3 regions of the Kitasatospora sp. NPDC041988 genome follow, and region 3 is predicted to be linked to each of the others. Evidence: riboswitches for the same ligand, from Rfam matches in the RefSeq annotation. Region 3 holds a riboswitch; each other region holds the start of a gene.
The links. Region 3 has a riboswitch for cyclic di-AMP ahead of ACZ6NC_RS03620 (C40 family peptidase). Riboswitches for the same ligand answer to the same signal wherever they lie in the genome.
Positions count from the first base shown of each region.

Region 1: another riboswitch for cyclic di-AMP. It lies ahead of ACZ6NC_RS22795 (M23 family metallopeptidase); the one in region 3 lies ahead of ACZ6NC_RS03620 (C40 family peptidase).
Region 2: another riboswitch for cyclic di-AMP. It lies ahead of ACZ6NC_RS07345 (M23 family metallopeptidase); the one in region 3 lies ahead of ACZ6NC_RS03620 (C40 family peptidase).

Region 1 is NZ_JBVJCO010000023.1:20,888-31,053, reverse strand. Features, by position in the region: gene ACZ6NC_RS22825 (ATP-binding protein) at 1-682, opposite strand, end outside; gene ACZ6NC_RS22820 (SpoIIE family protein phosphatase) at 865-3,195, opposite strand; tRNA gene ACZ6NC_RS22815 (tRNA-Ile) at 3,384-3,460, shown strand; gene ACZ6NC_RS22810 (TetR/AcrR family transcriptional regulator) at 3,534-4,103, opposite strand; gene ACZ6NC_RS22805 (alpha/beta fold hydrolase) at 4,234-5,061, opposite strand; gene ACZ6NC_RS22800 (YiaA/YiaB family inner membrane protein) at 5,189-5,479, opposite strand; cyclic di-AMP (ydaO/yuaA leader) riboswitch at 5,734-5,892, shown strand; gene ACZ6NC_RS22795 (M23 family metallopeptidase) at 5,905-6,765, shown strand; gene ACZ6NC_RS22790 (hypothetical protein) at 6,829-7,701, opposite strand; gene ACZ6NC_RS22785 (GNAT family N-acetyltransferase) at 7,745-8,359, shown strand; gene ACZ6NC_RS22780 (sensor domain-containing protein) at 8,472-9,185, shown strand; gene ACZ6NC_RS22775 (class I SAM-dependent methyltransferase) at 9,354-10,100, shown strand; gene ACZ6NC_RS22770 (hypothetical protein) at 10,104-10,166, opposite strand, start outside.
Region 2 is NZ_JBVJCO010000005.1:29,455-39,620, reverse strand. Features, by position in the region: gene ACZ6NC_RS07350 (DUF2470 domain-containing protein) at 1-348, shown strand, start outside; gene ACZ6NC_RS07345 (M23 family metallopeptidase) at 770-1,798, opposite strand; cyclic di-AMP (ydaO/yuaA leader) riboswitch at 1,802-1,961, opposite strand; gene ACZ6NC_RS07340 (MFS transporter) at 2,273-3,826, shown strand; gene purB (adenylosuccinate lyase) at 3,884-5,314, opposite strand; gene ACZ6NC_RS07330 (MarR family winged helix-turn-helix transcriptional regulator) at 5,487-5,942, opposite strand; gene ACZ6NC_RS07325 (DUF3037 domain-containing protein) at 6,027-6,446, opposite strand; gene ACZ6NC_RS07320 (HipA family kinase) at 6,443-7,198, opposite strand; gene ACZ6NC_RS07315 (NAD(P)/FAD-dependent oxidoreductase) at 7,477-8,835, shown strand; gene ACZ6NC_RS07310 (GDSL-type esterase/lipase family protein) at 8,970-10,160, opposite strand.
Region 3 is NZ_JBVJCO010000002.1:149,558-159,723, forward strand. Features, by position in the region: gene ACZ6NC_RS03615 (C40 family peptidase) at 167-1,210, shown strand; cyclic di-AMP (ydaO/yuaA leader) riboswitch at 1,537-1,690, shown strand; gene ACZ6NC_RS03620 (C40 family peptidase) at 1,701-2,849, shown strand; gene ACZ6NC_RS03625 (C40 family peptidase) at 3,075-4,139, shown strand; gene ACZ6NC_RS03630 (hypothetical protein) at 4,304-5,347, shown strand; gene ACZ6NC_RS03635 (glycosyltransferase 87 family protein) at 5,344-6,756, opposite strand; gene ACZ6NC_RS03640 (glycosyltransferase family 4 protein) at 7,001-8,137, shown strand; gene ACZ6NC_RS03645 (AMP-dependent synthetase/ligase) at 8,183-9,976, opposite strand.

The DNA of each region.
Region 1 (10,166 bases), on a different contig from region 3:
CCGCCTGCTCGGGCATGCCGACGCCGCCGTCGTCGATCTCGACCACGGCGCCGTTGTGCACCGGCATCAGGGTGACGAACACCTGCGTGCTGGGCGGGGAGTAGCGGGTGGCGTTGTCGAGCAGTTCGGCCACGGCGTGGATCAGTGCCTCGGCGGCGGCGCCGACGACGGCGGTCTCGATCCGACTGCGGACGACCACCCGCTGGAAGGGCAGGATGCGCGACTGGGCGCCGCGGACCACGTCCTCCAGCGAGACCGGCTCAGGCCAGTGCCGCCCGGCCCGGGCGCCGCAGAGGACGGCCAGGGTCTGGGCGAGGCGGGCCTGTTGGGCTGCGGCGTGGTCGGCCTTGAGCAGGCCCTCCAACAGCGCCGGGTCGTCGTGGGTGCGTTCCATCTCGTCCAGCAGGGCCTGTTGGTCGTGCGCCATGACGAGGATCCGGCGGGCCACGCTGAGGAAGGCGCGCTGGGTGGAGGCGTTGAGTTCCTGTTCCTGCTGGACGGCGGCCAGTTCGCTGCCGCGCCGGGACAGTTCGGTGTTCAGCTCCTCCCGGAGGCGGGCGAGCTCGTGCTGCTGCCGGTCGTGGCGGCGGCGCTGGGTGGCGGAGACCGCGCGGTAGCGGGCGGCGGCCACGAGGGCGAGGGCGGCGAGAACGCCGGTTGCCGTTGCGCACCACTGAGTCATCGTCACGCGGCGAATTCTAGGGTGATGATCCTACGAAGGTGTGAACGGATCTCGCCAATTGACCGGATCTCGTCAATATCCCGTCAATACGGCGCCAATCCGATGTCCTTCGCCCCCGATCGGCCCTTGCTGCAGGGGGTTTCGCCGCCTGCCTGCCTTCGAGGCAGCTCGGGGCGGGGCGGCTACTGCCCTGCTGACACCCGGTGCAACAGGAGCAGCGCCACGTCGTCCGGCCGTGAGCGGCGCTCGGTGACGTTGAGGGTGAGCAGGTCGGCCAGCCGCTCCAGGGCCGGCGCCGGACCGATCCGCACCGGGCCGGCCTGCCGGGCCCAGAGCTCCAGCCCGCCGAGCATCCGCTGCACCGACTCGTCGTAGTCCTCCTCGCGGTCCTCGACCAGCCCGTCCGTGTAGACGAGCAGCGTCTCGCCGGGTGCCAGGTGGCCGACCGACAGGTGGTAGGCGGCCTCCGGGTCGACGCCCAGCGGGGGGCCGCCGGGCAGGTCCAGCTCGACGGCCCTGGCGTCGTCGGTGATCCGGACCGGGGGCGGATGCCCGGCGCGGGCCGCCCGCAGGGTGCCGTCGGCCGGGTCGAGGGTGATGTAGAGGCAGGTGGCGAAGAGGTCGGTGTCCAGGCCGGAGAGCAGCCGGCTGGTCCGGGCCAGCGTCGCGGCCGGATCGTGCCCGTCGGTGGCGTACGCCCGCAGCGCGCTGCGCAGCTGCCCCATCACGGCGGTGGCCTCGGCGTTGTGGCCCTGGACGTCGCCGATCACCAGGCCGATCCCGCCGTCCGGCAGCCGGAGCAGGTCGTACCAGTCGCCGCCGATCTGCATGCCCTCGGTGCTGGGCAGGTAGCGGGCGGCGCTGGCGATGCCGGGCAGCCGGGGCAGCGTGCGCGGCAGCATGGCGCGCTGGAGCTCGGTGGCCCGGTGGTGGTGGGTGTCGTAGAGGCGGGCGCGTTCCAGGGACTGCGCCAGGATGCCGGCGAACGCGGAGTAGAGCGTGCGGTCCTCGCGGCCGAAGACCCGCTCGGTGGCGAAGGTGATCAGGCAGGAGCCGACCTGCCGCCCCGAGGCGACCAGCGGCAGCACCGCCCAGGCGGGCGGGGTGAGCGGTCCGCCGCTGCCGTCCGGCGCGCGCCCGGTCCGGCCCGGTTCGCTGAACAGCGGGGTGGAGCGGGCCAGCGCGTGCTGCATCACGCCCTCGGAGAGGTTCGCCAGCCGGGTCAGCTCGGTGCGGCGCGGCCCGCCGTAGACGGTGTGCGAGACGGGCAGCAGCCGGCCCTCGTCCACCAGGTCGAGCACGATGCTGGCGGCGCCGAAGGCCGGGCGGGCGATGTCGGTCACCGCGGTGGTGACGTCCCGGACGGTGATCGCGCGGGACAGCGCCCGGGTGAGCGCCAGCAGCAGCGCCGAGCGGGCCCCGGCCGCGGGGGCGCCACCCGGCTCGCCGGCGGGCGGGCGTTCCTCGGGGGCGCGGGCGCGGTCCCGGTCGGCGACCAGGCCGGCGATCCGGACCGGCCGCCGGTGCACGTCCAGCATCACCTCGCCGGTCTCCTCGATCCGGACCACCCCGCCGCCCCGGCGCAGCACCCGGTAGGTGATCCGGTACGGGCCGCCGGTGGCGAGTACCTCGGCGAGGGCGGCCTGGAAGTCCGGCAGGTCCTCGGGGTGGACGATCCGGTCCAGGTCGGGGGCGGGTGCCGGGCCGCCCCCCTCCGGCAGCGGCTGGCCCGCCACCCGGTAGGCCTGGGCGTCCCAGTACGACTCGCCGGTGACCAGGTCGCGTTCGAAGGCGCCGTGCCCGGCGGAGCGGACGGCCAGCGAGAGCAGCGGGTGGGCCAGCCCGGCGGCCCGGCCGGTGTTCTCCCCGCCGGATCCGGACGGCGTTCCGACCCCGGTGCCGGGAGCGGTGCCGGGAGCGGTGCCGGTGCGGACGCCCCGCTCCACGCCGGTCCCGGCGCTGACGTGGTCGAGCAGGTGCGAGAGCCGGTGGGCGCAGGCGTCGCCGAGCGTCTCCAGGACGTCCAGGTCGCGCCGGGGGACGGTGCCCCGGTGGGCCAGCGCCAGGGCCAGTACGCCGATCGGCTCCTCGTCGACGACCATCGGCAGGGTGATGATGGCGACCATGCCGGTGCCCATGCCGGCGTTGCGGTTGGGGTAGTCGACGCTGGTGCGCTCAGGGCTGAGCAGATAGGGCCGGCGCAGCCTGAGCGCCATCGCGGCGGGCAGGTCGCTCGCCGGGTCGACCACGTTGTACCGCTCGTGGGCCCACTCGGGCAGGCCGTGGGAGGCGGTGAGCCGGAGCATGCCGGCGGAGTCCAGCAGGTAGAGCGCGGACCCCTCACCGGTGATCCAGCCGGGGCCCTCGGCGAGGATCGTGCCGAGCAGTTCGGCGGCGCTGGTGCAGCCGAGCAGTAAGCGGACGCAGCGCATGGCGCTGCGCGCGGTGGGGCTGCTGCGCGGCGTCCGGCTCTCGTCCTCGGAGGGGGGAAGCCACGGCGAGGTCAGGTCCATGGGATCCCCGGCCTTTCCGTTGCCTTCTCGGATGGTGCCTTATCGGCCACTCAATTCTTAATACCTTATTTCGTATGCCGGTGAATGGTGAGGTGGGCGGCACGCTCCGCCGGGACGGGGGCACGGCGGACCGGCCGGGACGGATGTGCGGCACCGGGCGGAGGTCGAGTAGGATCTGCGAGCGGCGAGGGCCTATAGCTCAGACGGTTAGAGCGCTTCCCTGATAAGGAAGAGGCCACAGGTTCAAGTCCTGTTAGGCCCACCACCGCGAAGGGCCCGGAGCGATCCCGCTCCGGGCCCTTCGGCGTTTCCGCCGCCTCCTCGCGCAGCTGGGCGGCTCAGGCTCCGGGCCAGTCGCGGAGGCCGTGGGTGAGCACGGTGATCAGGCGGTCCTGGGTGTCGCCGAGGTCCTCGGCGAGCTGGAACGCGCCGCCGATGGAGAGCGAGGCGAAGCCGTGGGCCACCGAGCGGACGGCGCGGGCGGCGTGGATGGCCTCGGACCCGGAGAGCCCGTACTCGCGCAGCACCGCGATGATCACGCCGACCAGTCGCGTGGCCGCCCGGGTGAGGTCGTCGTCCGGCTGCGGGGCCTGCGGGAGCGCGTTGTAGCGGTGCGGGTGTTCGGTGGCGTACGCGTGGTAGGCGCGCAGGACGGCGGCGACGGCGTCGTCCCCGCCGCGGCCGAGGGCGGCCTCGGCGAGCCGGTCGGCCAGCTCCTCGGTGACCCGGACGGCGATCAGCCGCCGCAGTTCGGCAAGGCCGCCGCTGACGTGCTTGTACAGCGAGGGCGTGGCCACGTTGGCCCGCACGGCGACGGCGGCGAGGGTGAGGCCCTCGGGGCCCTGCTCGTCGATGAGGGCGAGGGCGTGGCCGACGACCTGCTCGGGGGTGAGTCCTACTCGGGGCATGGGGACGGTTCTCCGTGGTTCCGGTTCCGGGGTGTCGGGAGGCTCGGGCCGGCTCGGCAAGCCCGGCCCGGTGTGGCTCAGGCCCGGTGCGGCTCAGGCCCGGTTCGGCTCGGGCTCGGCCCGGTGCGGCTCAGGCCAGCTCGGCGAGGAACGGCAGCAGCGCGTCGGCGGTGGCCTGCGGGTGGTCGGCCATCGGGTAGTGGCCGGCGTCCTCGATCATCACCTTGCGGGCGCGCAGCGCGGCGGCCTGCCGGTCGGCGACCAGCTCCGGCTTGGGGAAGTCGGGGTCCTTGCTGCCCATGACGACCAGCGCCGGGCACCGCACGGCGGCGGTCCAGCCGACGGGCGCGGAGTCCCCGTGGACCTGGCCGCGGGTGGCGGCCTTGCGGCCGGGCGTGCGCATCGCGGCGACCAGCCCGTCCACGTACGCGTCGAAGTCGGCCGGCTTGGCGGTGGGGTAGGCCATCCTCCGGTGGTAGAGGCCCCAGAACGCGGGGGAGTGCACCAGCAGCGTGCCCATCACGGCGAACATCGCGCGCTGCAGGGCGTTCGGCGGCAGGTTCTCGACGAAGGCGTCCAGCAGGACGATCCCGGCGACCCGCTCGGGCGCGTCCCCGGCGGCCTTGACGACGGTGGCGCCGGTGTACGAGTTGCCGGCGAGGACGGCGCGCTCGATGCCGAGGTGGTCGAGCAGGGCGAGGACGTCGGTGGCGATCGCGGCCGGCGAGTAGTCGTCCCAGGCGATCGAGGACTCGCCGAAGCCGCGCAGGTCCATCGTGATCACCCGGTGGCCGGCGGCGATCAGCAGCGGGCGCAGGTGGCGGTAGGCGGCCCGGCTGTCGAGCATCCCGGGGAGCAGGACGACGGGGGCGCCGTCGCCCTGCTCGGTGTCGTCGTAGGCGAGCCGGCCGCCGGGGACGTCGAGGTACCGGGTGGTGGGGGCGGTGGTGCCGGGCATGGGGGCCTCCTCGGTCCGCCGGAACGGTCATCGGCGGTTGTGCCGATAGCCATAAAGCTAAGGCTAATAGCCTTAGCCGTCAAGCGGTCGACGGCAGCCGCGTCCGAGGGGTGGTCGGGAGGTGGCGTCAGACCCCCTCCACCTTGAACGGGTCGTGCTCCGCCAGCAGCTTCTCCAGGCGGGCCTGGTCCACCCGGGTGACGATCTCGTTGGTCTCCTGCTTGTCGCGGATCACCTTGGCCAGGGTGAACGAGGAGGTGACGGTGTAGAGCAGGCCGATCCCGAGGAAGGCCCGGGTCCAGCCGCCCACCGGGAGGTAGGCGATCCCGACCGCCAGGGTGCTGGCGGAGAGTGCGAAGGAGAGCACGGCCTGGACGTAGTACGCGGCCGTGGTGCGTGACTGCATCGGTGCGTTCATGGCGCCAGGATGGCCGTGCCGGCCAGGCCGCACATGAGTAGAAGTACTCAGATGGGGGGTCGTTCGTTGACGTCCAATCACGTTCGGTGGTGTCAGTAGTCGTCAGTTGTCGCCAAACGCCCCAAAACGCCCATCAGGTCACGTAGTGTCCGGACTGTATCCGGATGCCCCGGACGGATGGCTTGGAATCAGGGGCTCCTAGGATTAACGTTTGATAACGCAGCGCGGTCCGCAACGCCGTACCCAGACGGCACCGTGCGCCGTCGCCTAATCCCACCGGCCGGCCTCCGGGCAGGTCAGGGAGCCGGGGAACCACGTTCCTTGGGGTGAATCGGCCGGGCCCAGGCCCAGCCGTAGGAGACCTTCCTGCTCCGAACCCGTCAGCTAACCCGGTAGGCGCGAAGGAAGGAAAGGAGCGCGCCTCCGTGGCGTCGACGCACTCTCCGGCACACCTGCCCGGCTCCCCCGCCGGCACCCAGCTGCTCGACCACCCGTGGCCGCCCGCCCACCCCGGCGAGTACGGCGGGCCCTCCGACGAGGCCGCCCCGCAGGCCGCCGAGGCCAGCCGGCACCGGATGCCGCGTCAGACCCGCGGGACGGCGCCACTGCTCGGCGTCACCGCCGTCGCCGCCACCCTGGGCGCCACCGGCTTCGCCTCCGCGACCCCGGCCGCCGCGCCCGCCGTCGAGGCCCCCGACGAGACCCCGGTCGCCCTCAGCGCCGACCCCGGCCTCGCGCTCGCCGCCCGGATCCAGCAGCAGGCCGACAGCCAGCGCACCGCCGCCGAGGAGACCGCCCGGCTCCAGGCCGCCAAGGAGGCCGAGACCAAGCGCGCCGCCCAGCAGCAGGAGGCCAAGCGGGCCGCCGAGGAGGCCGAGAAGGCCAAGCTCGCCGCCATCAACCTGCCGGTGCGCGACTACAACCTCTCCGCCCACTACGGCCAGAGCGCCTCGTACTGGGCCCACCTGCACACCGGCCTGGACTTCGCCGCGGACACCGGCACCCCGGTCTACGCGGTCGGCCAGGGCACCGTCACCTCGGCCGGCTGGGCCGGCTCCTACGGCTACCGGATCGTCGAGACGCTGCCCGACGGCACCGAGATCTGGTACTGCCACCTCTCCTCGATCATCAAGGGCTCCGGCAAGGTCGTCCCCGGCCAGCAGCTCGGCAAGGTCGGCGCCACCGGCAACGTCACCGGCCCGCACCTGCACCTGGAGGTCCGCCCCGGCGGCGGCGCCCCGGTCGACCCGGAGACCTGGTTCGAGCAGCGCGGCATCACCCCCTGACGCACCGCACCCCCTGACGCACCGCGAGGAGAGGGCGCCCCGGCCGGGGCGCCCTCCCGCGTCTCACTCCGCCGGCAGCTGCGCCAGGTACGCGTCGATCTCCTCCTGACCCGGCTCCGGCGCGAGGTCCGGGAACTCCGCCACCAGCAGCCGCGGCAGCCCCGGCACCGTCCACTCGCCGAACAGGTCCAGCGCCGCCTCGACCGCCGCCTCCTCGAACGCCCCGAAGTCCCCGGCCAGCTCGTCCGGCATCGGGCGCCCCAGCGCCGTCAGCTCCGCCAGATTGCGGTAGCTGCGCCGCATCAGGCCCTGCTCCAGCAGCCGCCGCGCACCGTCCGTCGCCATCCCGACCGAGAGCACCCGGGTCGCGCCCCAGCCCTCCTCGTCCGCCTCGTCCAGCCACCCGGCCGGCGCCAGCGCCTCGAACGCGGCCCGCCGGTCCTCCTCCGCGAGCTCCCGGAACGCCGCCAGCCACTCCCGCACCGCCGCCTCGTCGGCGAGGTCCACGTCGTGCGCGCACAGCAGCACCGCGTACAGCCGGGGCCAGGTCACCAGGTCGGCCCGGCGCAGCAGCCCGGCCGCCACCTCGCCCTGCCACTCGGCCTCCGCGTGCAGCCGCTCCTGCCGCTTGGCGTTGAGCCGCTTCGACGCCCGCTGGTGGTCGATCAGCAGCCGTACCGCCTCTCCGTACGCCAGCGGGTCCTGCTCCGGCGCGGGCTGGACGTACAGGTGGAGCCGCTCGTACAGCAGCTGCTCCACGGCATCCGAGGTCAGCTCCGGCCAGCCGTCGTGCATCCTGCTCTCGCCCAGCTCCAGCAGCGCCAGCACCGCCCGCAGCGGGGACTCGGCCACCGGCGCGCGGCCCTCGGCCTCCGCCCAGGCGAGCAGGTCGGCGGCCTTGGTGCGCGGGGCGAGCCGCAGGTCTTCTTCTTCCATGTCACGTACGGTAACCGGAAAGCCCCGGGTAGGGTCGGCAGACATGGTCCCCGTCCGACTCACCGGCCCCCGCCTGGCCATCCGCGAGTTCCACCACACGCCGGGCGACATCGACGCGCTGCACGCGATCTTCGGCGACCCGGAGGCCACCCGCTACCTGCCCTTCGAGCCGCGCGACCGCGAGGACTGCGCCGACCAGATCGAGCAGTACCTGGAGGAGGCCCTCCAGGACGAACGGACGGTCTACCGGCTCGCCGTCACCCGGCACGCCGACGCGGCCGACCCGGCCGACGCCACCCCGATCGGCAACGCCGCCCTCACCCTCGGCAGCCACCGCTCCGCCTGCCTCGGCTACGCGCTGCGCCCCGACGCCTGGGGCAACGGCTACGCGGGCGAGATCACCGGGCTGCTCTGCGCGTTCGCGTTCGGGCCGCTCGGCCTGCACCGGCTGGCCGCCCGGGTGGACGTGGCCAACGACGCCTCCGCCCGAGTGCTCACCCGGGCCGGCTTCCAGCAGGAGGGCCGGGTGCGCCACCACGTGTACCTGCGCGGCGCCTGGCACGACTCCTTCCAGTACTCCCTGCTCGCCGACGAGTGGCCGCCGCTGCTCGCCGACGAGTGGCCGCCGCGCCGAGCACGGGGGACGACCGGGGGTTAACCCCACCCCCGCCTCGCCGGGGAGCCGGATGTCCGCCCGGCCCGCCGTTTGACATGGTTGAGCCATCAGCCCGACCGGCACCGCCGCAGACCCGAGGACCGAGGCCCAGGCCATGAGCACCAGCGAGAGCATGCAGCGCAGCGAGTACGACCGGTACGAGGGCGTCCGCCGCACCCAGGAGCCGCCGTACGCCTGGCGGGCCCCGTTCTCCTCCTACTTCTACCGGGAGCTGGGCTTCGCCCTCGGCGGCCTGCCCGTCGCCCTCATCGGTTTCACCTTCGCCGTCACCGTGTTCTGCTTCGGCCTCGGCACCTTCCTCACCGTCCTCGGCCTCCCGGTCCTGGCCGGGCTGACCAGCGGCGCGCGCGGCCTCGGCCGGCTGGAGCGGGCCCGGACCCGCTCCATGCTGGCGCTCGACGTGCCCGGACCGGCGCCGGTGCGGGTGGTGCGCCCCGGGGCCTGGGGCGCGATCACCGCGCGGCTGGCGGACGCCGCCGGCTGGAAGGCCGTGCTCTACCAGGTGGGGATGCTCCCGTGGGCGGTGCTGAGCTTCGCGGTGTCGCTGGTCTTCCTGGTGATCGGCTGGTCGCTCGCGCTCTACCCGGTCTACCACTGGGTCTTCCCGACCTACACCGAGTGGCCCGGCTACCGGCTCTTCGACTTCTGGGACAGCCACGGGGTCGAGCACGTCTACTACGTCCAGTCGCCGCTGCAGATCGCCGGGGTCTCGCTGATCGGGCTGTTCTTCGTCTTCCTCACCCCGCAGCTGGTGCGCGGCCTGACCAACGTCAACCGCCTCGCCGTCCGGGGCCTGCTCGGCCGCTGAGCCGGGCCCGGATCCCGGATCCCGGATCCCGGTCCTTGCTCCCGGATCCTTGCCGGGGCCGCGACCGGGAGGCAGGCCCCGGCCCTTCGGCCCGCTGCCCCGCACCGGCCCCGCCCGCGCCCGGACACTCCGGATGCGGGCGGGGCCGGCCCGTGTTCGCATGGCCGAATGAGCGCCCGCGCCACCCCTGGCGACCCCGGCCCGGCGGCCGGAGTCCTCGTCACCTCACGCCCGCTGGACGAGTACTGCGGCCTCTTCGGCCTGACCCGCGCCCAGCTCGCAGCCCTCCCCGGGCCGCTGCTCGACTGCCCCGGCGGCGCGGCCGGCCTCGCCGCCGAGGCACGCGAACTCGGCTGCCACGTGATCGCCACCGACCCGGCGTACGCCCGGCCCGTCCCCGAGATCGAGGCCCGCGCGACGGCCGCCCGGGCATCGATGGCCGCCGCACTGGAGGCCCGCCCCGACCTGTACCCCGCGCCGTACTTCCACCCGTCCGGCCGCTACCTGCGCAGCTGGGACCGGGCCCGCCGGCTGTTCACCGCCGACACCGCCGCCCACCCGCAGCAGTACGTCGCCGCCGCGCTGCCCCGGCTGCCGTTCGCCGACGGCACCTTCGCCCTCACCCTCAGCGGGTATCTGATCTTCGCCTACCCGGAGCTGTTCGGCCCCGAGCGGCAGGTGGCCGCGCTGACCGAGCTGGTCCGGGTGACCGCCCCCGACGGCGAGGTCCGGGTCCACCCGCTGTGCGACGGCGCCGGCCGCCACTGCCCCCACCTCGACGGGCTGCGGCACGCCCTCGGCGAGCGCCGGATCGCCAGCGAGGTCCGCCGCCTCCCGGCCGGCGGCGCGGGCCGCCCGGGGCGCGTGCTCGTCCTCCGGGCCGCCGACCACCGCCGCCGGGCCGGCGTCAGGTAGTGGTCACTGCGGCGGTTCGGCAGGCTGCGGAGCTTCGGCCGGGCCGGTCGGCTGCGGCTCGTCGGC
Region 2 (10,166 bases), on a different contig from region 3:
ACCCCGTACGGCACCAGCGCGCTCACCGGCGCCGATCTCGCCCTCGCCACACCCGACCCGCTCGCTCCGTACGAGGCCGGCCTGCTCACCCACCTCGCCGACGACCACCCCGACGCGCTCGCCGTGCTCACCCGGCTGATCGACCCCCACCTCCTCACCGGGCGACCGGAGATCCGCCCGCTCGCGCTCGACCGGTACGGCCTGGTGCTCCGCCTGGACCACCCGCACGGCCACCGCGATGTCCGTCTGGTCTTCCCCGAACCCGCTCACGACGCCGACGAGTTCGGCCACCGGGTGCACCAGCTGCTGACCGCCGCCCACAGCGGACTGCCCGCCCACCGGTTCTGACCGGACGGACGGGCAGCACGAACTGACCTTCGGGCCACACCAACCTGACGGCCGATCAGGCTGCCACGGGAATCGGCGACCTGATCAGTCGAACGAAAACGGCCGTGACCCCGGTCCGGAATACCCGGCCACCGCCCATCCCCGACGCCGGTCCGAAGACCGCCGAAAACCGCCGGAAACCGCCGGAAACCCGGCCGGCACCGGACCGGAAACCCGGCCGGAAATCGGACCGGAGACCCTCCCGGAAACAACAGCGGCCGGCCCGGCTCGCGAAGTAGCTTCGCGAGCCGGGCCGGCCTGGGCGTGTCCCGCGCCCGTTGTTCCGCCGGAGGTGCGGCGATCACCCGGTCGAGCGGTCACCCGACATGACCATCCCGGGAGGTCGTACGCCCCGCACCTTGCGGTGGTCTCTGCCCGAAGGTCAGATGGAGACGCCGTGCGCCCGCAGGTAGGCGATCGGGTCGATGTCCGAGCCGTACTCCGAGCCGGTGCGGATCTCGAAGTGCAGGTGCGGGCCGGTCACGTTGCCGGTCGCACCGGAGAGGCCGATCTGCTGGCCGACGGTGACGGTCTGACCGATCTTCACGCCGATCGAGGACAGGTGCGCGTACTGGGCGTACTTGCCGTCGGCGAGCTTGATCTCGACCTCGTTGCCGTAGGCGCCGCCGTTGCCGGCCTTCACCACGGTGCCGGCCGCAATGGCGCGCAGCGGGGTGCCGGTGGAGGCGACGAAGTCGGCACCGGTGTGGTGGCCCGAGGCCCACATCGAGCCGGCCACGCCGTAGGCGGTGCCGAGCTTCGGGTTGGCGAGGGGGGCGACGTAACCGGAGGTGCTGGCCACCGCGGCCGGGGCCGGGGTGGTGGCCGGGGCGGCCGGCTTGGCAGCGGCGGGCGCCGGCTTGGTGGCCGGGGCCTGCGCGGGCTTCGCGGCCTGGACCGGCTTCGGGGCGGCGGCGTGGGCGGCCGGCTTCGCGGAGTCCTGCGAGGCGGACTTGGCGGGGGCGGCCGGCTTGGCGGCCTCGGCGGCGGCCGGAGCGGCGGCGGCCTTGGTGCCCAGCGCGAGCTGCTGGCCCGGGAAGATCAGGTTCGGGTTGCTGCCGACGACCGAGCGGTTGTGGTCGTACAGCGCCTGCCAGCCACCCTCGACCTGCTTGGCGTTGGCGATCTTCGACAGGGAGTCCCCGCCGACGACCTTGTAGCTCTCCTCGGCCGGGGCGGCGGCCGGCTTGGCGGCCTCGGCGGCCGGCTGCGCGGCGGCGGCCGGGGCGGCGTCGACGCTGGTGGCGCCGGTCCAGGTGCTGGTCTGCGCGGGCTTCGCGGCCGGGGCGGTGTGGGCCTGCGCGCTGATGGTGGTCACCAGCGGAAGGGCGAACGCGGCGCCGGTGACGGCGGTGGCGATGCCGATGCGGGCGGCGCGGGGCAGGGCGATACGACGAGCATGTGCGGGCATGGGGAATTTCCTCTCCGACGCCTGCGAGGTGAGCTGTCGGGTTCGGGCTGGAGTTGCCCGGCCGCATGTGCGGCTTCACCCCAAGCCGGACCGTGAATTCCGGTCCGGCGACTTACCTTTGGGTCCCCCGCTCCTGCCGAACAGAGTTCAGTTCGTACCACCGGGCAGCGGCAGGACTAGGCGTTCCACCCGGTGGCCACCCGGGCCAACGCCGGGCGGTCGCTGAACTAAAACCCATCCATCCGGGTGAAGCAATGTCGATCTCTTGAACCGGAAACAAAAGCCGGGAAGACGGTGACACTCCGAATGATCGGCTGCACAGTATGTGCACAATCGATTCACCGCGCGCCACTGATCCACGACGCTCCGCCGATTTCGGTGCCCGTCCGCATGTGATCGGCTACGGAAAGCCATTCGCCGACACACCCCCGGTGAGCCTTGTCACGTCGCCCCCCGGGGGCGGACGATCAGGCCGTGACCACCTCCGAGGCCGGCACCCTGCGTCTGGGCACCGCGCAGGGCCGCTGGGTACTACTGGCGACGGTGCTCGGCTCCAGCATGGCGATGCTCGACAGCACGGTGGTGAACGTCGCCCTGCCCCGGATCGGCACCGATCTCGGCGCCCCGCTCGCCGCCCTGCAGTGGACGCTCAACGCCTATCTGCTCACCCTGGCCGGGCTGATCCTGCTCGGCGGCGCGCTCGGGGACCGCTACGGCCGGCGCCGGGTCTTCCTGCTCGGCGTGATCTGGTTCGCCGTCGCCTCGGCCGCGTGTGCCGCCGCGCCCACCATCGAGGTGCTGATCGCCGCCCGCGCGGTCCAGGGCATCGGCGGGGCGCTGCTCACCCCCGGCTCACTGGCGATGCTTCAGGCCGTCTACCACCCGGACGACCGCTCGGCGGCGGTCGGCCTCTGGTCGGGCCTGGGTGGGGTGGCGGCCGCGGTCGGCCCCTTCCTCGGCGGCTGGCTGGTGGACGGCCCCGGCTGGCGGTGGATCTTCCTGCTGAACGTCCCGCTGGCCGTGGTGGTCGTGGCCGTGGCCTCCCGGCACGTGCCGGAGAGCCGGGACGAGAGCGCGACCGGCCGGTTCGACGTGCTCGGCGCGGCGCTGGCCGCGCTGGCCCTGGGCTCCGTCACCTATGCCCTGACCGCGGCCGGCGACGGGCTGACCCCCGGGGTCTGGCTGACCGGCGCGGCCGGGCTGCTGCTGGGCGCGGCCTTCATCGTGGTCGAGCGCCGCACCCAGGAGCCGATGCTGCCGCTCGGCCTCTTCTCCTCCCGGCTGTTCACCGCGGTGAACCTGGTCACCCTCTGCGTCTACGCCGCCTTCAGCGGGGTGTTCTTCCTGCTGGTCGTGCAGCTGCAGATCGTCTCCGGTTTCTCCCCGCTGGTCTCCGGGCTGGCCCTGGTGCCGATCACCGTGCTGATGCTGGCGTTCTCCGCCCGGGCCGGCCGGCTCGGCAAGCGGATCGGCCCACGGCTGCCGCTCACCGTGGGCCCGCTGCTCTGCGCGGTCGGCGTCCTGCTGATGCTGCGGATCGGCGCGGGGGCCTCGTACTGGACGGACGTGCTGCCGGCCGTCACCGTGATGGGCTGCGGGATGGTGCTGCTGGTCGCACCGCTGACCGCGACCGTGCTGGCGGCGGTGGAGGTCCGGCACGCGGGCATCGCCAGCGGCGTCAACAACGCCGCCGCCCGCGCGGCCGGTCTGCTCGCGGTCGCCGCGCTGCCCGCACTCGCCGGGCTCAGCGGCGACGCCTACCAGGTGCCGTCCTCGGTGGACTCCGCCTTCCGGACGGCGATGCTGATCTGCGCCGGGCTGCTGGTCACGGGCGGACTCATCGCGTTCACGACCGTCCGGGGCAACGTCCTCGCCGCCGAGGACCACCCGGTGGCCGAGCCGGACTGCCGCTACTCCTGCGGCACCAACGGCCCGCCGCTCGACCCGGGCCACCTCCCCGCCGGAACCGCCTCTGGAACGACGTCCGCCCCGCGGGCCCCCGGAACGCCCGAGGGCCCCGCCACCTGACCGGCAGCGGAGCCCTCGTATGCCTGGGAGTCGTCTGAGCAGTCGCCCGAGGAACCGTCAGAGGATGTCGCCGGGAGCGTACTTGGCGGCCTCCGGGTAGGCGGCCGCAACGGCCTCGACCTGGCGGACGACCTCGGCGACCTGCGCACCGGCCGCGCCGGTGAAGGAGAGCCGGTCGGCCAGCAGCGCGTCCAGCGCGGCCCGGTCCAGCGGCATCCGCTCGTCGTCGGCGAGCCGGTCCAGCAGCTCGTTCTCCCGGGCGCCGGCCCGCATCGCCAGTGCCGAGGCGACGGCGTGCTCCTTGATGACCTCGTGCCCGGTCTCCCGGCCGACGCCCGCGCGCACCGCGCCCATCAGCACCTTGGTGGTGGCCAGGAACGGCAGGTAGCGGTCGAGCTCGGCCTCGATCACGGCGGGGAAGGCGCCGAACTCGTCGAGGACGGTCAGGAAGGTCTCCAGCAGGCCGTCGAAAGCGAAGAACGCGTCCGGCAGCGCGACCCGGCGGACCACCGAGCAGGAGACGTCACCCTCGTTCCACTGGTCGCCGCCCAGCTCGGCGGTCATCGACGCGTAGCCGCGCAGGATGACAGCCAGGCCGTTGACGCGCTCGCAGGAGCGGGTGTTCATCTTGTGCGGCATCGCGGAGGAGCCGACCTGGCCCTCCTTGAACCCCTCGGTGACCAGCTCGTGGCCGGCCATCAGGCGGATCGTCTTGGCCAGGCTGGACGGCGCGGCGGAGAGCTGGACGAGCGCGGTCAGCACCTCGAAGTCCAGCGAGCGCGGGTAGACCTGGCCGACGGAGGTGAGCACGTTGTCGAAGCCCAGGTGGCCGGCCACCCGGCGCTCCAGCTCGGCGAGCTTGTCGGTGTCACCGCCGAGCAGGTCCAGCATGTCCTGAGCGGTGCCGACCGGGCCCTTGATCCCGCGCAGCGGGTAGCGGGCGATCAGCTCCTCCAGGCGGCGGAAGGCGACCAGCAGCTCGTCGGCGACGGTCGCGAAGCGCTTGCCCAGCGTGGTCGCCTGCGCGGCGACGTTGTGCGAACGGCCGGCCATGACCAGCTCGGTGTACTGGGCGGAGAGCCGGCCCAGGCGCACCAGCACGGCGACCGTGCGGTCGCGCACGTGCTCCAGCGACTGGCGGATCTGCAGCTGCTCGACGTTCTCGGTCAGATCCCGGGAGGTCATGCCCTTGTGGATCTGCTCGTGGCCGGCGAGCTCGCTGAACTCCTCGATCCGGGCCTTCACGTCGTGGCGGGTGACCCGCTCACGGGCGGCGATCGAGCCGAGGTCGACCTGGTCGATCACCCGCTCGTAGTCGGCGACGGCGCCCGCGGGCACCTCGACGCCGAGGTCCTGCTGGGCCTTCAGGACGGCGAGCCACAGGTGGCGCTCGAGGACCACCTTGTGCTCGGGGGACCAGAGCTGGGCCAGGGTCGCCGAGGCGTACCGGGAGGCCAGGACATTGGGGATCTGGGGCTTCGCGCTCACGCTTCGCAAGCCTAACAGCCGAGGTCAGCCGGAACGCCGCCGGACCGGGCAGACGGCCACGGCCGGTACGCGGCCCGGACACCCGGGCTGCCCGGACACCTGGGATGCCCGGACACCCGGGCTGCCCGGACGCCCGGGCTGGTCGGGCACCCGGGCCACGCGGAGGCCCGGCCTACTGAGCGCCGGCCACCCGGCCGGTCAGCACCGGCAGCACCTGGGCGCAGATCGAGTGCAGCGACACCCGCTGCTCGTCCGTCATCGCCTCGAAGGCCTGGTGGGTGCGGCTCATCTCGGCGCGGATCAGGCCCAGGATCTCCCGGCCCTGCTCGGTGATCACGACGATCTTGACCCGCCGGTCGCCGGCCGCCGCCTCACGGTTGGCCAGGCCCAGCGACTCCAGCCGGTCGACGATCCCGGTCACGTTGGAGGCGTCACAGCCGAGCCGCCCGGCGAGCGCCCGCATCGGCACCGGCTCCTGCACCGCGCCGAGCGCCTTCGCCTGCGAGGAGGAGAGCCCGTGCCGGGCCGCCGCAGCGGCGAAGTCCTGGAAGTAGGCGGCGCCGACCGCGGCCAACGCCTCCATCAACTCGGCGTTGGTCGGTACGGTCGTCGTCGCTGTCGAACCCATGGGGCCAGCGTACGGCCGAGTGCTTCAGCAACTCAAGCTTTGACCACGGCAAAGGTCCTCGATCCAACCGCCCGCACGACAGCCTCAGAGCACCAGCTGGTCGAAGAGCCGCCGCAGCTCCGCCTCCGGGTCCGCGGTCAGCCCGGTGTGCACCGGCCCCGGCTGGACGATCGCGCTGCGCGGCGCCGTCAGCCAGCGGAACCGCTGCCCGGGGCTGTCCGACGCCGCCGGACCGGCCGGCGGCCCGCCCGCGCAGACCGCCTCGATCCCGTGCAGCGCCCGCCGCACCCCGGCGACGTCCGCCACCGGGTCCAGCGCCAGCAGCCGGGCCTGGTCCAGGTGCGTCCGCGCCGCCAGGTGCGCGCTCTGCCGGCAGTACAGCAGCACGCCGACGTTGATGCACTCCCCGCGCTCCACCCGGGGCACCGCCCGGACCACCGCGTACTCGTAGTCGTGCAGCTCGGCGACGGCCGGCAGGGCAGCCGGCGGCACGGGCTCGGTCATGCGGACACCTCCGGCAGCCAGTCGCGCGGACCGGCCAGTCGCTCGGTCAGCTGGGCGCGGTACGCGGCGCGCACCGCCTCGGGCGAGTCGAAGCCCGGCTCGTCCGTCAGCCAGACGTCGGGGATCCGCGCCACCGCCGCCTCGATCGCCGCCTCCGCGAGCGGGGCGAGCGCCTTGTCCGCCGCCACCAGGTCAGGTTCGGCGCGCAGCAGTGCATGGTCGGAGGCGTCGTAAGGACGGCGGACCCACCCGGCGGCGCCGGCCCAGTGGTGATGGAAGATCAGGCTGGCGCCGTGGTCGATCAGTCGCAGGCCGCCGGTGGCGACCAGCAGGTTGGGGTTGCGCCACGAGCGGTCCACATTGCCGATCAGCGCGTCGAACCAGAGCACCTGCCCGGCCAGCCCGGCGTCCACCTCGAAGCAGAGCGGGTCGAAGTTGAGCGCGCCGCTGACGAAGGCCATGCCCAGGTTGAGACCGCCGCTGGCCCGCATCTGGTCCTGGATCTGCGGGTCCGGCTCGCTGCGGGCGAGCACCGGATCGAGGTCGACGGTGACCAACTCCGGCACCGGCAGGCCGAGCCGGCGGCCGAGTTCCCCCGCCAGCACCTCCGCCACCAGCGCCTTGCGGCCCTGCGCCGCGCCGACCCATTTCAGCGCGTACAGCCGCCGGTCGTCGGCCTCGACCAGGCCCGGCATCGAGCCGCCTTCTCGCAGTGGGGTCACATAACGGACCGCCGTCACCTCGGGGAGCACGCCGGACAGCCTATCGGGCATATGCGCGACCCGGGCCCTCCCAACCCACCTCCACCCACCGCGCCGCTCCCTCCGCCCATCTCCTGCCCTATTCCCTGGAAGTCCCACCACCCGGCCCACCCCAACCGGAGCCCCCGCCCCCACCCCCGGAGGTCCCACCACCCCCGCCTCCACCATCCGCGCCGCCCCGGTGGCACCCCGCCCTGCTCCGTGCGAGTGTGGCGGGCAGTAGTGGCCTCGGACCCCGCGCGGTACGACCTGCACTGTAAGGATGAGCGATGGAACGACCTCGGATCCTGATCGTGGGCGGCGGCTTCGCCGGACTGGAGTGCGCTCGCCGCCTCGAACGCAAGCTCTCGCCCTCGGAGGCGGAGATCTCGCTGGTCACGCCGTTCAGCTATCAGCTCTATCTTCCGCTGCTGCCGCACGTCGCGGCCGGGGTGCTCACCCCGCAGTCGGTCGCGGTCTCGCTCCGCCGGTCGCTGCGCCGTACCCACATCGTCCCGGGCGGCGCGATCGGTGTGGACCCGCGCTCCAAGGTCTGCGTGGTCCGCAAGATCACCGACGAGGTGGTCGCGCAGAGGTACGACTACCTGGTGCTCGCCCCCGGAAGTGTCACCCGCACCTTCGACATCCCGGGCCTCACCGACTACGCCCGCGGCATGAAGACGCTCGCCGAGGCGACCTACGTCCGCGACCACGTGATCGCCCAACTCGACCTCGCCTCGGCCACCCTGGACCAGAAGGAGCGCGAGTCCCGGCTCCAGTTCGTGGTGGTCGGCGGCGGCTACGCGGGCACCGAGACGGCGGCCTGCCTCCAGCGTCTGACCACCGCGGCCGCCCAGCGCTACCCGCGGCTGGACGCCCGGCAGATCAAGTGGCACCTGATCGACATCGCCCCGAAGCTGATGCCCGAACTGGGCGACGCCCTCGGCACGGCCGCGCTGGAGGTGCTCCGCGAGCGCGGCATCGAGGTCTCGCTCGGCGTCTCGGTGGCCGAAGTCGGCGCCGAGTCGGTCAAGTTCACCGACGGCCGGGTCCTCCCCTGCCGCACGCTGATCTGGACGGCGGGTGTCGCGGCCAGCCCGCTGATCGGCACCCTGGACGCGGAGACCGTCCGCGGCCGGATCGCGGTGACCGCCGAGATGCGGGTGCCGCAGTTCGAGGGTGTGTTCGCGCTGGGCGACGCGGCGGCGGTGCCGGACCTCGCCAAGGGCGACGGCGCGGTCTGCCCGCCGACCGCCCAGCACTCGGCCCGCCAGGGCAGGGTGGTGGCGAACAACGTGATCGCCGCCCTGCGCAACCAGCCGCTGGAGCCCTACTACCACAAGGACTTGGGCCTGGTGGTGGACCTCGGCGGCAAGGACGCGGTCTCCAAGCCGGTCGGTGTCGAGCTGCGCGGCGTCCCCGCCCAGCTGGTGGCGCGCGGCTACCACCTGATGGCGATGCGCACCAACGCGGCCAAGTTCCGGGTCGGCGCCAACTGGCTGCTCAACGCGACCGCCGGCGACGACTTCGTCCGGACCGGCTTCCTGGCCCGCCAGCCCGCCCGGCTTCGCGACTTCGAGTACACCGACGCCTACTTGACGAAGGATCAGGTCAGGGCGCACGCCCAGGCCCTGCTCGCCAAGGGCTGACCCCGCAGCCGCGAGCCCGGCTCAGGGGTCCGACTCAGCGGACCCGGCTCAGCGGACCCGGCTCAAGGGGCCCGGAAAGTGCCCCCTTCCTCCCGGCAGCCGGGAGGAAGGGGGCACCGCCCATTCCGCGTACGCTACTTCGCGGTCAGGTACATCCCGCTCGCGTCCTGCCCCGCGGTGTTGCGGCACGCGTAGTTGCCGCTCGGCCTCGCGTACAGCAGGGTCAGGCACTGGCCGAGGGCCTGCTGGCCGTAGTAGTTGGGGTGCATCGACTCCTGCACGGTGCCCTGCGAGGAGTTGAGCCCGCCGTCGACGAACCGCGCCCACTCGCTGGTGGTGGCGGACGGCGCGGTGGTCGAGGTCGCCTGCCGGGTCGCCTTGGAGCAGACCTCGCGGCCCTGCAGCATGTCGCCGAGGTCCAGGAACTGCGCGCCCTTCGAGGCCGCGACGCCGGCGAGTGCCCGGGAGATCTGCGGCACCAGCGAGTCCCGCGCCCAGTCGGCGTCCCCGTTCCAGAACGGGCAGCCGCCGGTGTCGGAGCGGGACCAGCCGCTCTCCGGGTAGCGCATCTCCGCGCTGCGCGGGATCGGCGAGGGGTAGGACTGCAGCACGATCCGGTAGTCCCCGGCCCCGTAGCCGGCGCCGGACATCACGGCCCGGATCTCGTCCAGTGCCTTGCCGACGCCGGCCATCGCGCCGGGCATCCGGGAGTCGATCGCGCTCTGCTGGTCGTCGTTGCAGTAGGAGTACCAGACCAGGTAGTCCTTGACGCAGGTCTCGATCACGTCGGAGAAGCCGAGGTCGTTGCCGCCGATCGAGAGCGTGATCAGCTTGACGTTGTACTGGCTTGCCACGGCGGCGAGCTGGTCGGCCTGCGGGGCCTCGCCCTTGAACGACTGGCCGCCGTTGGCGGCACGGTAGACGTTGGCGGCGACGGCGCCGGAACAGGCCAGGTTGAGCTGGGTCTGCGCGATGCCCGGGGCGCTGCGGACCTCGGAGACGTCCGAGCGGTCGCACCCGCTCTCGTAGGTCGCGCCGTACACCCGGCTCGGGTCGTACGCGCTGCCGGTCCAGGCCCGGTCGGTTCCGGCCCGACTTCCGCTGGTGACAACGGAGTTGCCCTTCCAGCGGCCGGCCTCACCGGAGATGTAGCTGTCGCCCAGGGTGACGCTGGCGGTCGCACCGGAAGGAACGGCGGCCCGGGCGGGTGCGGCGGCGACGGCGACCAGGCCGGCCGCGGTGAGCGGAAGGGTGAGAACGGCGGCGAGCAGCCGCCGCTTGAGGCGGGTGGTTCTGCGGATGATGCTCGAACAGCTTTCGGGCACGGCGGA
Region 3 (10,166 bases):
CGGATTGCGGTGCTTTGGGGATCTCGTGAAGTCATGGTGACGAGCCGGGCTTCACGCCAACGGGGGAGTGGCGCAAAGCCTGGATCTTCACTAGGGTCTGGCGTCAAACCTATTTTCCGGATTCTCACTCGATCGGGTGAGTCCGTAAAAAGAAGGAGCCGGTCCCTTGGCCTCGCACCGCCGTCCCAAGCAGCCGAGCCGCGCGCGGGTCTCCGTGCTCACCGCTGCAGCGGCGACCGCGGTCGCCCTCTCCGCCCAGGTCGCCGCCCATGCCGCGCCGAGCCCGTCCCCCAAGAAGGAGGACGTGAAGGCGCAGATCGACCAGCTCCAGGAAGAGGCGGAGCAGGCGACCGAGAAGTACAACGGCGCCAAGGAGCGGGCCGACCAGCTCCGCAAGCAGGCCGACCAGCTCCAGGACCAGGTGGCGCGCGGTCAGGACCAGATGACCCAGCTTCAGGGCGGGCTGGCCGCGGTGGCCGGCGAGCAGTACCGCACCGGCGGCATCGACCCGTCCGTGCAGCTGATGCTCTCCTCCGACCCGTCCGGCTACCTGGACAAGGCCTCCAGCGTGCAGCAGGCCAGCTCCAGCCAGACCGAGGCGCTCAAGGGCCTCCAGGACCAGCAGCGCCGGCTGGACCAGCAGAAGACCGAGGCCGCCGCGATCCTCGCCTCGCTGGACACCACGACCAAGGACCTGAACCAGTCCAAGGCCGACGTCAACCAGAAGCTCAAGGCCGCCCAGGACCTGATGAACTCGCTCAGCGCCTCCGAGCGGGCCGCGCTGAAGGCCGCCCAGCAGCAGGACGACCGGGCCTCGCGTGACAGCGCCCGGGCAGACCTCGGCAGCCTGCCGCAGGCCGGCGGCTACGCCGGGGCGGCCGTCTCCAACGCGATGAGCAAGCAGGGCTCGCCGTACATCTGGGGCGCCACCGGCCCGAGCACCTTCGACTGCTCCGGCCTGATGGTCTGGGCGTACGGGAAGGCCGGCGTCTCGCTGCCGCGCACCTCGCAGGCGCAGGGCAACGTCGGCACCCGGGTGCCCTCGCTGGCCGAGGCCCAGCCGGGCGACCTGATCATCTACCGCGACGACCGCAGCCATGTCGCGATGTACATCGGCAACGGCATGGTGGTGCACGCCCCGCACACCGGCGACGTGGTGAAGGTGATGAAGGCCGACGCGATGAAGATCAACACCATCCGCCGGGTCTGACGGACCGACACGCCCACGGGCCGCGATACGGCCCTGTGATCCGCGCCACCTCCGGTCGGGGGTGGCGTCGGCGTTCCCGACCGCATGGTGATAAATGATCAGCTCCGCGTACGGCGCTGGTCACACCCGGTCATATTCACAAATGAACTTGGGTATTCTTCCGTCTTTTTTCTGACAAGGATTTGAACGGATCACGGTTCTGTTACTAGGGTCGTGACTCGAACCACCGCACAGTCGATCACCCAGCCTGGGTGGCGGCGGGGGTTTACCGCCGAGTTCGTGAAGCAGCGGGACGGGTCGCAGGACCGGTCCGACGGGGAGCCCAGCAGTCGGGGGCGCTGTGGAGCGGAGCCGGGGAACCACGTTCCTCGGGGTGAATCGGCGCCAGGTCGGCCGCTGGAACGGCCGGTGAGGCGTCGTAGGGCACGCTTCCGGCCCGAACCCGTCAGCTCACCCGGTAGGCGGGCGTTGGAAGAAGGAGTCCGCCTTCGTGGCGTCCCATCGTCGTCCCAAGCCTGCCGGCCGCGCCCGGGTCTCGATCCTGACCGGTGTCGCCGCCGCGGCCGTCGCCCTCTCCGCACAGTCCGGCGCCCACGCCGACCCGACGCCGACCAAGGACCAGGTCAAGGAGCAGGTCGACCAGCTCAACGAGCAGGCCGAGCAGGCGACCGAGAAGTTCAACGGCGCCCAGGCCAAGCAGCAGGAGCTGCAGAAGCAGGTCGGTGAGCTGCAGGACAAGGTGGCCCGTCAGCAGGCCTCGGTGACCGAGGCCCAGGGCGGCCTCGCCGAGATCGCCGGCGAGCAGTACCGCACCGGCGGCATATCGTCGACCGTGCAGCTGATGCTCTCGTCCAGCCCGGACAACTTCCTGAACCAGGCCGGTGCGCTGACCCAGGCCAGCAGCACCCAGTCCGGCGCGCTGAAGGAGCTCCAGGAGCAGCAGCGCAAGCTCGACCAGGACCGCAACGAGGCCCAGGCCAAGCTCGGCGAGCTGGAGACCACCACCCAGCAGCTGAAGGCCTCCAAGGAAGAGGTCCAGGGCAAGCTGGCCAAGGCCCAGGACCTGCTCAACACGCTGACCGAGCAGGAGCGCCAGGCGATGCGCGCGGCCGAGGAGAAGGCCGCCGCCGAGGCGAAGGCGAAGGCGGACGCCGCCAAGGCCGAGGCCAAGGCCAAGGCGGACGCCGACCGTGCATCCCGCGACAACACCCGCAGCGACCTCGGCGCGTCGTCCTCGACGCCGGCCGCCGCCAAGCCCGCCGCGCCGTCCGCGCCCGCCGCCAACGGCTCGCGCGCCTCCGCCGCGATCGCCGCCGCCGAGAGCAAGCTCGGTTCGCCGTACGTCTACGGCGCCACCGGCCCGAGCTCCTTCGACTGCTCCGGCCTCACCGGCTGGGCCTACGCGCAGGCGGGCGTGTCGCTGCCGCGCACCTCGCAGCAGCAGGCCGGTTACGGGACCAACGTGGGCACCAACATCGCCAACGCCCAGCCCGGCGACCTGATCATCTACCGCGCGGACGCCAGCCACGTCGCCCTGTACGTGGGCGGCGGGCAGGTCATCCACGCGCCGAAGCCCGGCGCGGTGGTCCGGTACGAGACCGCCACCATGCTGCCGATCTCCGCCATCGTGCGCGTCTGATCCGCATCAGCCCCAGTGGGCCCGGTCTCCCCTCGTGGGAGGCCGGGCCTGCGGCTTTTCCGGCGGCTCGGGCAGATGTCCGATTGAGGGTCAAATATTCGGGTTGGGAGGGGTTTGGACTCGATCGCCCGGACTCGCTAACGTCTGCCACCGGACTCCCGCTCACGAGCCGCCCGCCCCCGGTGCGGCGGCGGGGCCGGGCCGCAGGATTGGAGCCACCGTCGCATGGCCGTGCACCGCCGTTCCCCGCTGTCAGGAGCGCACGCGCTCGCCCGCGCGCTGGTGCTGACAGCGGCGGCCACCACCGTGCTCGGCCTGGCCGGTGGCGGCACCGCCCAGGCCACGCCGGGCTCGCCGGACACGCCCTCCAGCCGCAAGGACGTCAAGGCACAGGTCGAGCAGCTCTACGACGAGGCCGAGCAGGCCTCGGAGAAGTACAACGCGGCGCTCGACGCCCAGCAGCGGCTCCAGCACGAGACCGGCACCCTCCAGCAGCAGGTCGCCGTCGCCCAGGACGAGCTCAACCAGCTGCGCGGCGACCTCGCCACCGTGGCCGGCGCCGAGTACCGCGGCGGCGGCATGGCGCAGACCGTCCAGCTGATGCTCTCCACCGACCCCGAGGGCTACCTCTCCAGGGCCCGCAGCCTGGACCAGGAGGCCGAGCGGCAGAACGAGACGCTGCACGAGGTGGTGGGCCGTCAGCGCCGGCTCGACCAGCGCCGCGCCGAGACCTCCGTCAAGCTCGCCGAGCTGGACCAGAGCCGCCGCACCCTGGCCGAGAGCAAACAGCAGATCCAGCAGCGGCTGGCCGAGGCGCAGAAACTGCTCAACAGCCTGGGTGCCGGCGAACGGGCCCGGATGGCCGCCCAGGACGCCCGCGAGGCCGAGCAGCGCGCCACCCGCGGCACCGACCGGCTCGACCTGGGCACCGCCCCGCCCGCCTCCGAACGCGGCGCCGCCGCGCTGGCCGCGGCCGTGAAGATGATCGGCTCGCCCTATGCGTACGGATCCACCGGGCCCCGCGCGTTCGACTGTTCCGGTCTGATGTACTGGAGCTGGCGGCAGGCCGGAGTGACCCTGCCGCGCACCTCGCAGGCCCAGGCGTACGCCGGCCAGCGGGTCGGCATCTCCGAGGCGCGACCGGGAGACCTGGTGATCTTCTACCGGGACATGCACCACGTCGGCATGTACGCCGGCGGCGGGGTGATCGTGCATGCCCCGTACCCGGGCGCCAAGGTCCGGTACGAGAGCGTCAACGCGATGCCCGTCGCGGGGGTGATCCGGCTCTGAGCCGGCCCGGGCCGACACCTCCTCCCACCGCTGCCGGGGCACGCCGCTGCACGCTGTCCCGGCGCGGTGCGCTGCTGCTCGCCGCCGGCGGGCTGGCCCAGCTCTCGCTGCCCGGGGCCGCCCCGGCGGCGCCCGCGCGGGCGGCGGGGGACCACCGTGCGGAGGTGACGGCACTGCTGGCCGAACGGGCCCGGGCCCTGGCCGCCGGGCCGCCCGCGCTGCCGCTCGCCGAGGCGGGCTACCGGAACCTCGTACTCGGCCCGGCCGGCGCGCCGGACCGGCTGAGCGCCACCGCCGAGCTGGCCGTCCGGGTGGCCGGGTACGACGAGTACCCCGTGGTGTACCCGCGCCGGCTCGCGCTGCTGCGCACCGCCGGCGGCTGGCGGGTCGAGCGGGAGGAGAGCGCGGGGGGCCCGCCGCCGTTCTGGGACTTCGGCACCGTCGCGCCCGCCCGTGGTGAGCACGCCCTGGTGCTCGGCCTGGCGGGCGGACCGGACCCGGCCGGGCTCGCCGCCGTGGCCGACCGGGCCGTCGCTGCCGTCGGCGCGCTCTGGGGCACCGGCTGGGCGGGCCGGCTGCTGCTGGAACTGCCCGCCACCGAGGCGCAGTTCGCCCGGCTGCTGGAGGCCGACCCGGCCGCCTGGACCGGTATGGCGGCCGTCACCACCGCGGCGCCCGGCGCGCCCTGGCACACCCCGGCCGACCGGGTGCTGGTCAACCCCGAGGCGTACGGCGGGCTCAGCGACTTCGGCCGCCAGGTGGTGATCACCCACGAGGCCACGCACGTGGCGACCCGGGCCGACACCCGCGCCTGGACGCCGCTCTGGCTCTCCGAGGGCGTCGCCGACTGGACGGGCTACCGGGGCTCCGGCCGCTCCCCGCAGCAGATCGCTCCCGAGCTGGCCCGTGACGTCGCCGCCGGGAAGCTGCCCACGGCGCTGCCCGCCGACCAGGACTTCGCCGCCGGGTCGGCCGGCATCGCCCAGGCCTACGAGCAGTCCTGGCTGGCCTGTGAGCTGATCGCCCGCCGTCACGGGCCCGAGCGGCTGGTCGCCCTCTACCGCGCGGTCGGCGCTGCGGGCCAGGGGGACGGCCGGGAGCAGCGGCTGGACCGCGTGCTCCGGGCCGAACTGGGACTCGGACTGGCTGAGTTCACCGGCCTCTGGCTCGCCGAGGTCCGGCGGCTCAAGGCCGTCGGAAACGCCTAGCGCCGCTCGCCGGCCCTCGGCCGGCCGATGCCGTCCAGCAGGTCCTGCTCGTACGCGATACCCGGTCGCACCGGGTAGGCGGAGGCGGGCTCCGGGTGGGCCAGCACCACGGTGGGCGGCAGCTGCTCGGAGCCGCGGGTGGAGCGCCAGAGCCGGATGCAGGAGAGCACGGCGGCGGCCACCAGCAGCAGGTTGCGCAGGGTGAGCCAGGTGATCGCCCACGGCTCGCTGCCGACCACCTCGCTGAACATCAGCGGGAACTCCACCAGGGTCAGCGGCGTCGCGGCCAGGATCAGCAGCGCCACCGGCCGCTGGCTGCTGCCGCGTACGGTCAGGCAGACCGCGGCCACGCCGACCAGCCAGACCAGGTACTGCGGGCTGATCACCCGGCTGGTCACGGTGAAGATCAGCAGCGCGGTCAGCGCCGCGTCGTACATGGTGGCGGCGTTGCGGCGCTTCGCGGTGAAGCGCCAGAGCACCAGCCAGGCGAAGCCCAGCAGGGTGCCGGCCATCATCACCTTGCCGACCACGTTGACCCACGGCCCGAGCATCTCCACCGAGCCGTAGTTCATCATCACCTTGCCGTCCCAGGCCCCGGCGATCCGGGCGAAGTGCAGCGGCAGCGCGCCCACCGACTCCACCTCGACGCCGCGGTCCTTCTGGAACGTCAGGAACTCGAACGCGCCGTTCATGCCGGCCGCGAGCAGGAAGCCCACCGAGACGGCGGTGGCCGCCGCGGCCGTCCAGGCACGGCGGGTGCGCCGGCCGGACGGGGTGCCGATCAGGCCGAGCAGCGGCCAGATCTTGATGATCCCGCCCAGGCCCAGCAGCAGTCCGCCGATCGCCGGGCGGCGGATCAGCGCCAGCAGGCCGGCCACCGCGATCGCGGTGACGATGACGTCGTACCGGTTGTAGATCATCGGGCCGAGCAGCGGGACGCCGGCCACCCAGACCCAGGCGCCGGTCAGCGCCCGGCCCTTGCGCAGCCCGGTCCGCACCAGCAAGGCCATGGCGGCCGCGTCCGCGATCCCGCAGATCACCCAGAAGGAGACCAGGTACGACCAGGGCAGCAGCCCCGGCAGCATGATCACCAGGGCGGCGCCGGGCGGGTACTGCCAGGTGACGTCGTCCAGCGGGAAGGTGCCGGTCTGCAGGACGCCGTACCAGCCGTGGTAGATCAGCCAGACGTCGGTGGTGACGTCCCCGCCGGCCATCCGCAGCACGCCGGTCACCAGCAGCAGCAGCAGCGTCCGGGTGGCCAGCCAGCTCCCGCCGAGCGCACAGAGCGCCCCGGCACGCCCGGCGGGGCGGGCGGGGGCCTGGACGGGCTCCTGGCGGACGGCCAGCGCCGTGCCGGGGTCGTCGGCGCCGCTGGGGTTACCGGACTCGGTGGCCGGGGCCAACTCCACTGCGCTCCCTCGTTCGTCTCGGACGTCCCACCGGAGGCGTCGCGAGACGGACGCCCGGGCGGTCGGTGTCGGGCACTCGCCGTCGTCCGGGCGGGCCCCACCGGCTGCCTAGGTACTAGGACAGACCCGGGGGTGAAACGGTTGCCGTGCACGGTTCCGTTCCCGGCGGGTCATGGTGTTGACCTATCGTACGGATCACCCAGCGGTACACCGAGCACCCCCCGACCGAGCGAGCCGTGGCCTGATGCACAAGACCTTGATCGTCACCAACGACTTCCCGCCGCGACCCGGCGGTATCCAGGCCTTCGTCCACAACATGGCTGTCCGTCAGCCCGCCGGGAGCATCGTGGTGTACGCCTCGACCTGGCGCGACGGCAGCGAGGTCGCCCGGTTCGACGCCGAGCAGCCGTTCCCGGTGATCCGCGACCGGACGAAGGTGATGGTTCCCACACCGCGGGTCACCCGGCGGGCCGCCGAGATCCTGCGGGCCGAGAAGTGCGACTCCGTCTGGTTCGGCGCCGCCGCCCCGCTCGGGCTGATGGCCCCCGCGCTGCGCCGCGCCGGGGCCGGCCGGCTGCTCGGCATGACGCACGGGCACGAGGCCGCCTGGGCCCAGCTCCCGGCGGCGCGGCAGCTGCTGCGCCGGATCGGCGCGGGCACCGACACCCTGACCTACCTCGGCGAGTACACCCGCTCCCGGATCGCCGACGCGGTCGGCCCGGAGGCGGCCGCGCGGATGGTGCAGCTGCCGCCGGGCGTGGACGAGCAGACCTTCCACCCGGAGTCGGGCGGCGCCGAGCTGCGCCGCCGGCTCGGCCTGGCGGACCGGCCGGTGGTGGTCTGCGTCTCCCGGCTGGTGCCGCGCAAGGGCCAGGACACCCTGATCGAGGCGATGCCGCAGATCCTCGCGGACGTGCCGGACGCCGTGCTGCTGATCGTCGGCGGCGGCCCGTACCGGGCGGACCTCGAGAAGCTCGCCGACGCCCGGGGAGTCCGCCCCTCGGTGCGCTTCACCGGCTCGGTGCCGTGGGAGGAGCTGCCCGCGCACTACGGCGCGGGGGATGTCTTCGCGATGCCCTGCCGCACCCGCCGGGGCGGGCTGGACGTCGAGGGCCTGGGCATCGTCTACCTGGAGGCCTCGGCGACCGGCCTGCCGGTGGTGGCCGGGGACTCCGGCGGTGCGCCGGACGCGGTGCTGGAGGGCGAGACCGGCTACGTGGTGCCGGGCGGCTCGCCGGCCGCGGCGGCCGAGCGGATCGTCCGGCTGCTGAACGACGAGGAGCTGCGCCGGCGGATGGGCGAGGCCGGCCGGCGCTGGGTGGACCGCTCCTGGCGGTGGGACCTGCTGGCCGGCCGGCTCACCTCGCTGCTGGCGGGCTGAGCGCAGGCCGAAGGGCCCCGCTTCGGCGGGGCCCTTCGCGTGGTCTCAGCGCTGGTAGATGGCCTCGACGTCGGCTGCGAAGTCCTTCAGCACGACGTTGCGCTTGAGCTTGAGGGAGGGCGTGAGGTGCCCGCTCTCCTCGGAGAAGACGGTGTCCAGCAGGCGGAACTTCTTGACCGCCTCGGCGTGCGAGACGGCCGCGTTGCCGTCGTCCACCGCGGCCTGGAGGGCGGCCAGCAGGTCGGCGTCCTCGCGCAGCTCGGCGACCGTGGCGGTGGCAGGCTTGCCGTTCAGCTCCTTCCACTTGGGGAAGAAGTCCTCGTCGACGGTGACCAGGCAGCCGATGAAGGGCTTGCGGTCGCCGACCACCATCACCTCGCCGATCAGGGCGTGCGCCCGGATCCGGTCCTCGATCACCGCCGGGGCGACGTTCTTGCCGCCCGCGGTGACGATGATCTCCTTCTTCCGGCCGGTGATGGTCAGGTAGCCCTCGTCGTCCAGCGAGCCGATGTCGCCGGTGGCGAACCAGCCGTCCTGCAGGGCGTCCGTGGTGGCCTGCGGGTTGTTCCAGTAGCCGGTGAAGATCTGCGGGCCCTTGAGCAGCACCTCGCCGTCCTCGGCGATCCGCACGGCCGAGCCGGGCAGCGGCTGGCCGACGGTGCCGATCTTCGGCTTGTCGTGCGGGTTGAAGGCGGTGGCCGCGCAGGTCTCGGTCAGGCCGTAGCCCTCCAGGACGGTGAAGCCGATGCCCCGGTAGAAGTGGCCGAGGCGCTCGCCGAGCGGGGCGCCGCCGGAGATCGCGTGGGTGGCCCGGCCGCCGAGGGCGGCACGCAGCTTGCTGTAGACCAGCTTGTCGAAGACGGCGTGCTTGATCCGCAGGCCCAGGCCCGCGCCCCCGCTGTCCAGCGCCCGGCTGTACGCGATCGCGGTGTCGGCGGCCTTGTCGAAGATCTTGCCCTTGCCGTCGGCCTGGGCCTTGGTACGGGCGGTGTTGTAGACCTTCTCGAAGACTCTGGGCACGCCCAGGATCAGCGTCGGGCGGAACGACGCGAGCTCGGCCGTGACGTCCTTGATGTCCGAGACGTGGCCGAGCTTGATGGGGGCGATCGCGGCGGCGATCTCGGCGATCCGGCCGAGCACGTGCGCGAGCGGGAGGAACAGCAGGACGGAGCCCTCGCCGGTCCGGAACAGCGACTCCATGCGGGCCGTCACATTGCCGAGCTCGGCCAGGAAGTTGCCGTGGGTGAGCTGACAGCCCTTGGGGCGGCCGGTGGTGCCCGAGGTGTAGACGATGGTCGCGACCGAGTCGGAGGTCGCCACCGAGCGGCGCTCGTCGATGGTGGCGTCGGAGACGTGCTGCCCCGCCTCGGCCAGCGCGGCCAGGGCGCCGGCCTCGATCTGCCAGGTGTGCTTCAGCTCCGGCAGGCGCTCGCGGACCTGCTCGACCACCTCGGCGTGCCGGCCGGTCTCGGTGAGGACGGCCACCGCGCCGGAGTCGCCGAGGATCCACTCGACCTGCTCGGCGGAGGAGGTCTCGTACACCGGGACGGTGATCGCGCCGGCCGACCAGATCGCGAAGTCCAGCAGCGTCCACTCGTACCGGGTGCGGGACATGATGCCCACCCGGTCGCCGGGCTCGATGCCCGCGGCGATCAGGCCCTTGGCCGCGGCGTGCACCTCGACCAGGAACTGGGTGGCGGTCAACTCCTGCCACTGGCCGTCCACCTTACGACTGAGCACCGCGACGTTCGGGTGCCGCTCGGCGTTCTGGTGCACGAGGTCGGAGAGGTTACCGCCGCTCGGTACCTGGTAGAGGGCCGGAAGGCTGAAGTCGAGCAAGACTGCTCCTCGTTCGCGACGCTGCGGGACGGCAGGACGTTACTGCCCGGTAGGCAGCTTCGACCAGGGGGGTCGGCTCCGGTGTTCGAAGTGTCACACCTTTACCCGGTCCGACCAGGCCGTGACCGGGTCGTTCGAATGGCACCCTACGGCAGCCCCGGGGTGACCGACCGGTAGCCTGCCACGCCGC